3 regions of the Serratia sp. JSRIV002 genome follow, and region 3 is predicted to be linked to each of the others. Evidence: predicted binding sites of a transcription regulator. Region 3 holds the regulator's gene; each other region holds the start of a gene.

Region 1 (4,371 bases), 1.2 Mb from region 3:
CCGTACTCGGCGCGTTTATCATTCAGGTTGGCATTGGCGCGCTAGTGCTCTATGTCCCGATCGGGCGACGTATTCTTGGTGGCATGTCGGAAGGGGTGGCAAACGTCATCGCTTACGGTAACGAGGGCATCTCTTTTATCTTTGGTGGCCTGGTTTCCGACAAAATGTTTGAAGTGTTCGGCGGTGGCGGCTTCGTGTTCGCCCTGCGCGTGTTACCGGTGATTGTGTTCTTCTCCTCGCTGATTGCGGTGCTCTATTACCTGGGCATCATGCAGGTGGTGATCAAGCTCCTCGGCGGTGGTTTACATAAGCTGTTGGGTACTTCGCGGACGGAATCGCTGTCAGCCACGGCCAATATTTTTGTGGGGCAGACCGAAGCGCCGCTGGTGGTGCGCCCTTATATCGCCACCATGACCCAGTCGGAACTGTTTGCCGTGATGTGCGGCGGCCTGGCTTCGGTAGCCGGTTCCGTGCTGGCGGGCTATGCCCAGATGGGGGTACCGTTGGAATACCTGATCGCCGCTTCCTTTATGGCCGCGCCGGGTGGGCTGTTGTTTGCCAAACTGATGGTGCCGGAAACCGAAAATACCCAAGACCGAGCCGATGCGATGAAGCTGATCGCCGAAGATGACCGCCCGGCCAACGTCATCGACGCTGCTGCCTCGGGTGCGGCATCCGGTATGCAGTTGGCGCTGAACGTGGGGGCGATGCTGTTGGCATTTATCGCTCTGATCGCGTTGCTTAACGGTATTCTTGGCGGTATTGGTGGCTGGTTCGATTTCCCACAGCTGTCGCTGGAGCTGATCCTGGGCTGGGTGTTCTCGCCAATCGCGTTCCTGATTGGTGTGCCTTGGAGTGAAGCGATGGTGGCCGGTTCGTTTATCGGGCAGAAGGTGATCGTTAACGAATTCGTGGCCTACATGAACTTTGGTGCCTACCTGCGTCCAGATGACGTGGTGGCTGCTGAGGGTCTACAGGTGTTGTCACAGCACACCAAGGCGATCATCTCCTTCGCGCTGTGTGGGTTTGCCAACCTGTCTTCCGTAGCGATCCTGCTGGGTGGTCTAGGCAGCATGGCACCAGGCCGTCGTCACGACATTGCTCGTTTCGGGTTGAAAGCGGTGGCAGCCGGTACCTTATCCAACCTGATGAGTGCCACCATCGCCGGATTCTTCCTGGCGTTGTAAGCTATACTTGGTATCAACAACCAGGCTCCTGAAGGGGCCTGGTTGCCTGCCAACAGGGCATTCGCCTGATGACCGCCGTCTCTTTAGTGAATTTGTGAACAATATCGCGTTATTTTGTGATGATCTTCACATATAATTCAGTCCTGTTACAGTGCTATCCTGTGTAGTGTGAATCAGAGCACAAATATGCCAGAGTGATCGTGTTCAAATGGCGATTGCTGGCTATGCGAAAATCGAAGGGCTATGTGCGGTGAGAAGGATCTCAGTTGCTGGCGTGGGAAGACTATCCCGCGCGCTATCTTCAAGGAACCAAGTCCGCTCGCCAACATCAGAATGCTCAGTTGGAGAGTTTTATGACCGAATTAACCGCAGCAGCGCAACGCGCGCTGAACCTGATGGATTTAACCACGCTGAACGAAGATGACACCGACGAGAAAGTGATCGCGTTGTGTCGTCAGGCGAACAGCCCGGCAGGCCATACTGCCGCCATCTGCATCTATCCGCGTTTTATCCCGATTGCCCGCAAAACGCTGCGTGAGCAGGGGACGCCAGATATCCGTATCGCCACCGTCACCAACTTCCCCCATGGCAATGATGATATCGACATCGCCGTGGCAGAAACCCGTGCGGCCATCGCCTACGGTGCCGATGAAGTTGACGTGGTATTCCCTTACCGTGCCCTGATGGCCGGTAACGAGGAAGTCGGGTTTGAGCTGGTCAAACAGTGCAAGCAGGCCTGCGCCGCTGCCAACGTGCTGCTGAAAGTGATCATCGAAACCGGTGAGCTGAAGCAGGCGGAACTGATCCGTAAAGCCTCCGAGATCTCTATCAAGGCTGGTGCTGATTTTATCAAGACTTCTACCGGTAAGGTGCCGGTCAACGCCACGCTGGAAAGCGCTGAGCTGATGATGACCGTGATCCGTGATATGGGCGTAGGCAAAACCGTTGGCTTCAAGCCAGCCGGTGGCGTGCGTACCGCTGAAGATGCTCAACAGTATCTGCAACTTGCCGGGCGTCTGCTGGGAGAAGACTGGGCCGACGCGCGCCACTTCCGCTTTGGTGCTTCGAGCCTGTTAGCCAGCCTGCTGACCACGCTGGGGCATAGCACCCAAGCCGCTGGTAACGGTTACTGATTTTCTCTCACGTCTTGTTGTGTTGGGGCTGCCAAGCGGCCCCGTTAACGCAGCGCGCAGGCGTATCGAATGACTCTATTTAGCTAAAACAGGGGGCTACTTTGTTCTTGGCACAAGAAATAATCCGTAAAAAACGTGACGGGCAACCGTTGAGCGAAGCTGAGATCCGCTTCTTCATTAACGGCATTCGCGATAACGTGGTGTCAGAAGGGCAGATTGCTGCGCTGGCGATGACCATCTATTTCCACGACATGACCATGCCAGAGCGTGTGGCGCTGACCATGGCAATGCGTGATTCCGGCACGGTGCTGGACTGGAAAAGCCTGTCGCTGAACGGCCCGATTGTGGATAAACACTCTACCGGCGGCGTGGGCGACGTGACTTCGCTGATGCTTGGCCCGATGGTGGCAGCCTGTGGCGGCTACGTACCGATGATTTCAGGCCGTGGTCTGGGCCACACTGGCGGTACGCTGGACAAACTGGAAGCGATCCCAGGTTTTGATATTTTCCCGGATGACAACGCGTTCCGTAAGATCATCAAAGACGTTGGCGTGGCGATTATCGGCCAGACCAGTTCACTGGCTCCGGCAGACAAGCGTTTCTACGCGACGCGCGATATCACCGCTACCGTCGACTCCATTCCGCTGATCACCGGCTCTATTCTGGCTAAGAAACTGGCCGAAGGGCTGGATGCGTTGGTGATGGACGTGAAGGTTGGCAGCGGAGCCTTTATGCCGACCTACCAGCTTTCTGACGATTTGGCCCAGGCGATCGTGGGCGTTGCGAACGGTGCCGGTTGCAAGACGACCGCGCTGTTGACCGATATGAACCAGGTGCTGGCTTCCAGCGCCGGTAATGCGGTCGAAGTGCGTGAAGCGGTACGCTTCCTGACCGGGGAGTATCGCAATCCGCGTCTGCTGGAAGTGACCATGGCGTTGAGCGTGGAAATGCTGCTGTCTGGCGGCCTGGCTACCGACGATGCTGACGCTCGTGCCAAACTGCAGGCGGTGCTGGATAACGGCAAAGCGGCGGAAATCTTTGGCCGCATGGTGGCGGCACAGAAAGGCCCAAGCGATTTTATCGAGCGTTACGACAGCTATCTGCCAGCCGCGACGTTAACCAAGCCGGTTTATGCCGAGAAACCAGGTATCATTAACGCGATGGATACCCGTGCTCTGGGTATGGCGGTGGTGTCACTGGGCGGTGGCCGTCGTCGTGCGACCGACAGCATCGACTACAGCGTGGGCCTGACCGATGTGGCCCGCCTGGGCGACACTGTCGATACGCAGCGTCCATTGGCGGTTATCCATGCCAACGACGAAGAAAGCTGGCAGCAGGCGGCAGATGCGGTACGCAGCGCGATGGTTCTGGGCGACAAAGCGCCAGAAGTCACGCCGGTGGTTTACAAACGCATCACCGAATAACCTCTGTCTAAAGAATCAGGAGTGGCAGCGGCCTTTTCGCTGTCGCCCTCAGCGTGAATACGCAGGAGAGTATGATGAAACGTACATTTATTATGGTATTAGACTCATTCGGCATTGGCGCGAGTGAAGATGCCAAAAGCTTTGGTGATGAAGGTTCCGATACCCTTGGCCATATCGCTGCTGCCTGTGCGCGCGGCGAAGCCAACGTGGGCCGTAGCGGCCCGCTGACCCTGCCAAACCTGAGCCGTTTGGGCTTGGGCAAAGCGGCGGAAGAATCGACCGGCAAGTTCCCGGAAGGGTTGGATAAAGACGCTGAAATCATCGGTGCTTACGGCCATGCCAGCGAGCTTTCCTCCGGTAAAGATACGCCATCAGGTCACTGGGAAATTGCCGGTGTGCCAGTCTTGTTCGACTGGGGCTACTTCTCGGACGAGCACAACAGCTTCCCGCAGGAACTGCTGGACAAGCTGGTGGCGCGTGCCAACCTGCCAGGCTACCTCGGTAACTGCCATTCATCCGGTACCGTGATCCTGGATCAACTGGGCGAAGAGCATATGAAAACCGGCAAGCCGATTTTCTACACCTCTGCGGACTCGGTGTTCCAGATTGCCTGCCATGAAGAGACTT
Region 2 (4,371 bases), 2.5 Mb from region 3:
CGGTGGGCATGTGATCCAGGCATTTGCAGGTGGCGATGGCGGTCATGGCGCCGCAATCGGAGTGGCCGCAAATCACGATATCCTCTACGCCCAGCGCGGCAACGGCATATTCCACCGAGGCCGAAACACCACCGGGCTCAGGCCCGAAAGAAGGCACGATATTGCCTGCGTTGCGGATGACGAACAGGTCGCCCGGTTCACGTTGGGTGATCAGCTCCGGCACCAATCGGCTGTCGGAGCATGAGATAAACAGGGTGCGTGGGTTCTGGCTGGTGGCCAGGCGTTTGAACAGCTCTGTGCGCTCGACAAAAGCCTCGCGCTGGAACTTCAGAAAACCGTCAATAACCTCTTGCATGGTGACTCCATCAATGTGTGGCTTGCTTTCAATAGAGGCAAGAATGGACTTTTCTAGCTATAGGTTCCAAGACTCATTTATAATCACCTCGATAGGGATAACTAATAGTTGAGGCGTTATGTTACTGCGGCACATACGTTACTTTCTGGCGGTTGCGGAGCAGGGGAACTTCACCCGGGCTGCGGAGGTGCTGCATGTTTCTCAGCCCACCTTGTCACAGCAGATCAAACAGTTGGAAGAGACGCTGCAGGTAGAGCTGTTCGACCGTTCCGGGCGCAGGGTACAACTCACCGATGCGGGGCAGGCGTGGATGCGCTATGCCCGGCTGGCGTTACAGGATCTGGATGCCGGCAAGCGGGCCATTCAGGATGTCGCGACGTTGGAACGCGGTAACCTGCGTTTGGCGATGACGCCGACCTTTACCTCCTACCTGATTGGCCCGTTGGTCGACGGCTTTTTCCGGCGCTACCCAGGTATTACGCTCAACATCCGTGAGATGACGCAGGATAAGATGGAGGCGTTATTGTGCGATGACCAATTGGATCTGGGGATTGCCTTCGAGCCGGTTCACTCTGCGGATATAGCCGCGACCAGGCTGTTCACGGAGCGGCTGCAATTGATGGTGGGGAAGGGGCATCAGCTTGCCAAGCGCCGCGTTGCCTTGAGCGTAGCGGAGGTACAGGAGGTGCCGTTGGTGCTACTCAACGGTGACTTCGCCACGCGTCATTACGTGGACGAATATTGCCAGCAGCACGCGATCCATCCTCAGGTTGCCATGGAGGCGAATGCGATTAGCGCCATCGTCGAGATTGTGCGCCACGGCCAGCTCGCGACCATTCTGCCGCAGGCCATAGCGCGGAGTAATCCGCTGCTGCTGCCTATCAAGCTGTCGGTTCCCATGCCCGAACGCCATGCCGTAGTGTTGCAACGCAAAGAGGGCTACCGCAGTGCAGCTTCACGGGCATTTATTGCGATGTTGCAAGATCAGGTCAAGGAAATGGGCTAAAAAGTGACTGGTTTGGTTATCCGTTAATTCGTTCTGAACGAGATATTTAGCTGGCGAATATCTCCATACCCCGAGCGCCGAACAAATCTTCACCAAAACTTCCCACGATCTCTGTGTTGCGTTATGGCATAATGCGCGCCAAATCACATTCCCAATCAAATTAAGAGCGAGCGCTGTGTTAAGCACTAACAACATCACTATGCAGTTCGGCAGTAAGCCGTTGTTTGAAAACATCTCTGTCAAATTTGGCGGCGGTAACCGCTATGGTCTGATCGGAGCCAACGGCTGCGGTAAATCGACGTTCATGAAAATCCTCGGTGGCGATCTGGCGCCGAGCGGCGGTAACGTGTTCCTGGATCCGAATGAGCGCCTGGGTAAACTGCGCCAGGATCAGTTCGCTTTTGAACAGTTCAGCGTGCTGGACACCGTGATCATGGGCCACACCGAACTGTGGGCGGTGAAGGAAGAGCGCGACCGCATCTACGCCATGGCGGAGATGAGCGAAGAAGACGGCTATAAAGTGGCCGATCTGGAAGTGGCCTATGGCGAGATGGACGGCTACACCGCAGAAGCACGTGCCGGTGAGTTACTGCTCGGCGTAGGTATTCCGGTAGAACAGCATTATGGCCCGATGAGCGAGATCGCTCCCGGCTTCAAACTGCGTGTCCTGTTGGCTCAGGCCCTGTTCTCCGATCCGGAAATCCTGCTGCTCGACGAACCAACGAACAACCTGGACATCGATACCATTCGCTGGCTGGAGCAGGTGCTGAACGAACGTAACAGCACCATGATCATCATTTCGCACGACCGTCACTTCCTGAACATGGTTTGTACTCACATGGCGGATCTGGACTACGGCGAACTGCGTGTCTACCCAGGTAACTACGACGAATACATGACGGCGGCTACCCAGGCTCGTGAGCGCCTGATGTCTGACAACGCCAAGAAGAAGGCGCAGATTAACGAGTTGCAGTCCTTCGTTAGCCGCTTTAGTGCCAACGCCTCCAAATCCAAGCAGGCTACCTCTCGTGCCCGCCAGATTGACAAGATCCAACTGGAAGAGGTTAAAGCCTCTAGCCGTCAGAACCCGTTCATCCGTTTTGAACAGGACAAGAAGCTGTTCCGTAACGCGCTGGAAGTGGAAGCGCTGGCCAAAGGCTTCGACAACGGCCCGCTGTTCAGCAAACTCAACCTGATGGTTGAAGTGGGCGAGAAGGTGGCGATCCTGGGTGCCAACGGTATCGGTAAATCTACCCTGCTGAAAACGCTGGTGGGTGACCTGCAGCCGGATCACGGCACGGTGAAATGGTCCGAAAACGCCAAAATTGGTTACTACGCACAGGATCACGAATACGAGTTCGATGAAACCCTGAGCGTGTTCGACTGGATGAGCCAGTGGAAGCAGGAAAAGGACGATGAGCAGGCGGTACGCAGCATTCTTGGCCGCCTGTTGTTCAGCCAGGACGATATCAAGAAGCGCGTAAAAGTGCTGTCCGGTGGTGAGAAGGGCCGTATGCTGTTCGGCAAGATCATGATGCAGCGCCCGAACATCCTGATCATGGATGAACCGACCAACCACATGGATATGGAATCCATCGAGTCACTGAACATGGCGTTGGAAATGTATGAAGGTACCTTGATCTTCGTTTCCCATGACCGTGAGTTTGTTAGCTCGCTGGCCACACGCGTTCTGGAAATGACCCCGAACAAGGTGATCGACTTTACCGGCAACTACGAAGACTATCTGCGTAGTCAGGGTATCAACTAATACCTTCGAGTTTTACCGCACGCCCCTCACCCCAACCCTCTCCCACAGGGAGAGGGAGCTGCCCGGAGTAGGTAATTAGCCCGTGCAGCTTCGGAAAGTAGGGAGTAAAAACAAGAAAGGCAAGGTTTTACCCAGGGCAATCAACGAACTCGATCTGTTCCCCCAACCCTCCCACAGAGAGAGGGAGCAGTCCAGAGTACTGGGTTAGTCCGTACTGCTGCGGAACGTGATGAGTAGAGAACGATAGGTATTACGCAGAAGAATCAACGAGCTCGATCGGTCCCCTCTCCCTTTGGGAGAGGGTTAGGGTGAGGGGCCGCATCTTTACCACACACCTCACAACGTGGATCCTTAGGCAGCTTCATCTCGCGAAACTGCATGCTCATCGCATCAAACATCAATAACTTCCCTACCAAAGGCTGGCCATAGTTTGCCAACAGCTTGATGGCTTCCATCGCCTGCAGCGTACCGATAGTGCCGACTAAAGGTGCCATCACACCCGCCTCAACGCAGGTCAGCGCATTTTCGCCAAACAGCCTGCTCAGGCAGCGATAACAAGGTTGTTCCGGCTGATAGGTAAAGACGCTGAGCTGGCCTTCCATGCGGATGGCTGCCCCTGAGACCAGCGGTTTACGCTGTGCATGGCACAGGCGGTTGAGCAGATCGCGGGTCGCCACGTTATCGGTACAGTCCAGCACCACGTCGCAAGCGGCAATCTGCGCCGCCATTTGCTCGTCATCCAGCTGAGTGTCCAGGGTGTCAATACGGATATGAGGATTGATGAAGCCCAGCTCAATGCGGGCAGATTCGACCTTCGCCATACCAATGCGATCATCCCGGTGCAAGATCTGGCGCTGGAGATTGGAGAGGGAAACCGTGTCGAAATCAACCAGCGTCAGATGGCCGACGCCAGCGGCAGCCAAATAAGGCGCCGCCGCACAGCCCAGCCCGCCAAGCCCAACGATCAGCACGTGCGCCGCCTGCAGCTTTTCCTGACCGTCGAAGTCAAAACCCCGTAGTACGATCTGGCGGTTGTAGCGCAGCGCTTGTGCATCGGTTAATTCCGGCAGCATGTTCAGTTCCTTAGCAACGCATTGAAAGGTTCGATCTCCACTGTCTCACCAGCGGCCACCGAGCCGCGTTCGCGTTCCAGCACGATAAAGCAGTTACCCTGGCTGAATGAGCTGAAAACGTGGGAGCCCTGATGGCCGGTGGTGCTCACTTCCAGCTCGCCTTGGGCAT
Region 3 (4,371 bases):
GTGAACCGCTGTTCAACGCCTCTTTTTGCATTATCGCACGCCAGGGGCACCCACTGGCGCAGGCCACCTCGTTGGACGAATTGCGTGAGGCCAAGTGGTTATTACCGGAAACCGATATGGGTTACTACCAGCAGTTGCGTGCGGTGTTAGGCACCTTCTATCAGCAATTGAGTCGTTCGCCCATTCGCTCGGACTCTGTGACCTGTGGCTTGAATATGGTGCTGGAGGCGGATTATTTGACTATCGTGGCGCGGGCGATGAGTGCACCGTTCTATTTGCAGCGTCGGCTGGTGGCATTGCCTATCGACACGTTGCCACAAGCGCAATATTGCGTGCTGTATTCACAGAAATCGCCGCTAACCGTGACGGCACGGCGATTTCTTGATTTATTGCGTGCCCACTGCCTGCGCTACCCTTGGTAGGATCAGGCCACTTCGCGGATTTCGAAGCTGTGGGTAATGCTGGCGGCTTTACCCAGCATCAAGGAGACGGAGCAGTATTTCTCGGCGGAAAGATCCACCGCACGCTCGACGATCTTATCGGTCAGCCCTTTGCCGGTGACGATAAAATGCAGATTGATATGGGTAAACAGACGCGGTGCTTCTTCACGACGCTCGGAGGTCAGTTTTACCTCACAGTCACGCACATCGTTACGCCCTTTTTGCAGGATCGACACTACGTCGATGGCGCTACAGCCGCCGACGGACATCAACACCATTTCCATCGGGCTTGGCGCTTTATCGCCAGCGTTGCCATCCATCAAAACCTGGTGACCAGACGCAGACTCACCCAGGAATGTCAGCCCTTCTACCCACTTAACTCTTGCCTGCATGTTACACACTCCGGTTAATTTCTTAAAAACAGGGTACGCTTTCGCATACATTCTGGCAACGTAACCTGACGCTAATCATGCTGAAGCGAGACAACACAAGACACCCGCCTCACTCTGTGCTACAAACAGAGCCGCAATAACTCTTTCCAGGTCACCGATTTCAGGGATATGTCCAAGGAAAGGCCCCTATATTGGTTTGTTAACAGAATGTAGCTTGCAGCTCTCCCTGCAAGTTAATATGCTAGAGCACAAGCGTATTTCTATAACACGCCTCAAAACCTGTTGATAGCCACAATTAAAACACCGGGCTATAAGCACGTTTTACAGGGAACTCTGACCCCTGTGATACAAGGCAGCGATAACAACAGAGGATAACAGCGAATGGTTCTCGGCAAACCGCAAACAGACCCGACTCTCGAATGGTTCCTGTCTCATTGCCATATCCACAAATATCCATCGAAGAGTACGCTTATTCACCAAGGTGAAAAGGCCGAAACGCTTTACTACATCGTCAAAGGCTCCGTCGCGGTGCTGATTAAAGATGAAGAAGGCAAAGAGATGATCCTGTCCTACCTTAACCAGGGGGATTTCATCGGCGAGCTAGGATTATTTGAAGAAGGCCAGGAGCGTAGCGCCTGGGTACGGGCCAAAACCGCCTGTGAAGTGGCTGAAATTTCCTACAAGAAATTCCGCCAGTTGATCCAGGTTAACCCGGATATCCTGATGCGCCTGTCCGCACAGATGGCTAACCGCCTGCAAGTCACCTCAGAGAAAGTGGGTAACCTCGCCTTCCTTGACGTAACCGGCCGCATTGCACAGACCTTGCTGAACCTGGCAAAACAGCCTGATGCCATGACTCACCCAGACGGCATGCAGATCAAAATCACCCGCCAGGAAATTGGCCAAATCGTCGGTTGCTCACGTGAAACCGTCGGTCGTATTTTGAAAATGCTCGAAGATCAAAACCTGATCTCCGCGCACGGCAAAACCATTGTCGTGTACGGTACGCGTTAATCCCCAGGGAAACGGTGCAGCAATGCGCCGTTTCTTTACCTGCTGAATAGCCAACCATGTGGCGCCGCCTGATCTACCACCCGGAAGTCAACTACGCACTGCGGCAAACGCTGGTGTTGTGCCTGCCGGTGGCGTTTGGTTTACTGATTGGCAACCTGCAACTCGGCATGCTGTTCTCGTTGGTGCCCGCCTGCTGCAACATTGCCGGGCTGGATACGCCGCACAAACGCTTTTTCAAACGCCTGGTCGTAGGCGGCTCCCTGTTCGCACTCAGCAGCCTTCTGCTGCAACAAGCCCTGCTGTGGGATCTGCCGTTACCCTTGCTGATGCTGGCAATGGCGCTGTTGCTCGGCGTCAGCGGTGAGATCAGCCCGCTGCACGCACGCCTGCTACCAGCCGCATTGGTCGCCGCCATCTTTTCCCTCAGCATGGTAGGCACCGTGCCAATCTGGCATGCCCCTTTGCTGTATATCGTCGGCACCGCCTGGTACGGGCTGTTTACCTGGGCCTGGTTCAAGCTGTGGAAAGAGCAGCCGATGCGCGAATCTCTAAGCCAGCTGTATATGCAGCTGGCCGACTATTTTGAAGCCAAATACTCATTACTGACGCAGCATACCGATCCTGAAACTGCCCTGCCGCCGCTGTTGCAACGCCAGCAGAAAGTCATGGATCTGATCAGTCTGCTATACCAACAGCTTAATTTCCTGCCCCATGCCAATAACCTGGAGCAAAAGCGCCTGCGGCGTACGTTTCAGGTGGCGCTCGATTTGCAAGAGCACATCACCGTCAGCCTGCATCTGCCGGAAGAAGTGCAAAAGCTGGTGGAGCAAAGCCAGGCCGAAGCGATCATCCGCCGCAACGCCCAGGTGATCGCCACGCGCCTGCGGGTGGTGGCCGACGATATTCTCTATCATCGGCACTCTTCGCGTTTCAGCATGAAGAATGAGCTGGCGGCGCTGGAAAAAGTGGCCTCACAGCACGCCGATAATCCGGTTGGCCAGTTCTGCTATTACCACTTCAGTCGCATCGCACGCCTGCTGCGCACTCAGCACCCACTTTACCGCCGTAATCTGATGGCCAATCAGTCACGCCTGCCGTTCTGGCCTGCAGTGGTGAGCTATCTATCGTTCAAATCCAACGCCTTGCGTAACGCCGCCAGACTGGGGGTCATTCTGGCGGCAGGCAGCAGCCTTGGCATGCTGTTCAATCTGCCAAAACCCTACTGGATCTTGCTGACCATCATGCTGGTCAGCCAAAACGGCTATAACGCCACGCGGGTGAGGATCCAGCACCGTGCCCTCGGCACGTTGGCCGGGCTGGTGATTGCCGCTGGACTGTTGCAACTACAGATGCCGGAGAACGTGACGCTGAGCATCATGTTGGCCATCACCCTGGCGGCCTATCTGATCCTGCGGAAAAACTACGGGCTGGCGGTGATGGGCTTCACCGTGACCGCCGTCTACACCTTGCAGCTCCTGGCGCTGAACGGTACCCATTTCCTGGTCCCCCGCCTGATCGATACCCTTATCGGCTGCGTACTGGTGTTTGGTGGCACGATCTGGCTATGGCCGCAGTGGCAGAGCGGCATGCTGCGTAAAAACGCCCATCAGGCTCTGGAGCACGATCAGACTGCACTGCGTTTATTGCTGGAAGAACAGGAACCCGACCCCAGCGAACTGGCCTACACACGCATGCAGGTCAATCAGGCGCATAACGCCCTGTTTACCTCCCTCAATCAGGCGATGCAGGAACCGGGGTTTGAATCGAATTATCTGGCTGATATGCGGCTGTGGATCACCCATAACCAGTTTATTGTTGAACACCTGAATGCGATGACCATTCTGGCGCGCGAGCACTATATGCTGACGCCAAAGCTGGCTCAGGAGTATCTGCAAACCTGTGAGATCGCCTTACAGAGCTGTCAGCAGCGGTTGGAATATGACGGCCCGAGTACCAGCAACAGCATCATGCAGCCGCCGGACCTGCATCCAGATATGCCGATCACCGAGATGGAACGCCACTTGAGGCGGATCCTTTCTCACCTGACCGTGATGCATACCATTTCGTCATTGGCATGGCGCCAGCGCCCACATCATGGGATCTGGCTGAAGCGCAAATTGCGGGAAAGCTGAGACTAGCGGGACCGCAGCCCCGCTAACTTGATCAGCCGTTAATCACATCCTGTACGGCCAATTCGAACAGCGCCATGCCCTCGTCGATATCTTTCAGCTCAACCACCAACGAAGGGGCAAAACGGATCACATTTGGCCCGGCATTGAGGATCATCAAACCACGTGCAGCAGCGGCAGTGAGGAAATCACGCGCTTTGCCGTGATAGCCCGCCTTCAGTTCCGCGCCAATCAACAGCCCCATGCCACGAATATCGCTGAACACATCGTATTTCTTACCGATCTCCTGCAAAGCCTGAACAAACAGCCCACGACGCTGCTCAATCCCGCTTAGCACCTCTGGCGTGTTGATCACGTCCAACGCTGCCTCTGCCACTGCACAGGCCAGTGGGTTGC

What was found. The regulator CRP, encoded in region 3, controls carbon source genes, mostly activating them, when cyclic AMP is high. The targets are predictions, from matches to a motif close to ATGTGANNNNNNTCACAT.
Region 1: a site for CRP is predicted at 1,302-1,319, ahead of deoC (deoxyribose-phosphate aldolase). Genes of this name have one in related genera too.
Region 2: a site for CRP is predicted at 1,493-1,510, ahead of KGP26_RS09340 (ABC-F family ATPase). Genes of this name have one in related genera too.

What each region holds. Positions count from the first base shown of each region.
Region 1 covers NZ_CP074143.1:779,138-783,508, forward strand. Annotated here, with positions in the region: gene KGP26_RS03545 (NupC/NupG family nucleoside CNT transporter) at 1-1,187, shown strand, start outside; gene deoC (deoxyribose-phosphate aldolase) at 1,541-2,320, shown strand; gene deoA (thymidine phosphorylase) at 2,422-3,744, shown strand; gene deoB (phosphopentomutase) at 3,819-4,371, shown strand, end outside.
Region 2 covers NZ_CP074143.1:1,997,516-2,001,886, forward strand. Annotated here, with positions in the region: gene KGP26_RS09330 (carbonic anhydrase) at 1-355, opposite strand, end outside; gene cynR (transcriptional regulator CynR) at 474-1,361, shown strand; gene KGP26_RS09340 (ABC-F family ATPase) at 1,537-3,129, shown strand; gene moeB (molybdopterin-synthase adenylyltransferase MoeB) at 3,393-4,202, opposite strand; gene moeA (molybdopterin molybdotransferase MoeA) at 4,205-4,371, opposite strand, start outside.
Region 3 covers NZ_CP074143.1:5,602,409-5,606,779, forward strand. Annotated here, with positions in the region: gene KGP26_RS26310 (LysR substrate-binding domain-containing protein) at 1-422, shown strand, start outside; gene KGP26_RS26315 (OsmC family protein) at 425-832, opposite strand; gene crp (cAMP-activated global transcriptional regulator CRP) at 1,214-1,846, shown strand; gene KGP26_RS26325 (YccS/YhfK family putative transporter) at 1,903-3,978, shown strand; gene KGP26_RS26330 (aspartate aminotransferase family protein) at 4,010-4,371, opposite strand, start outside.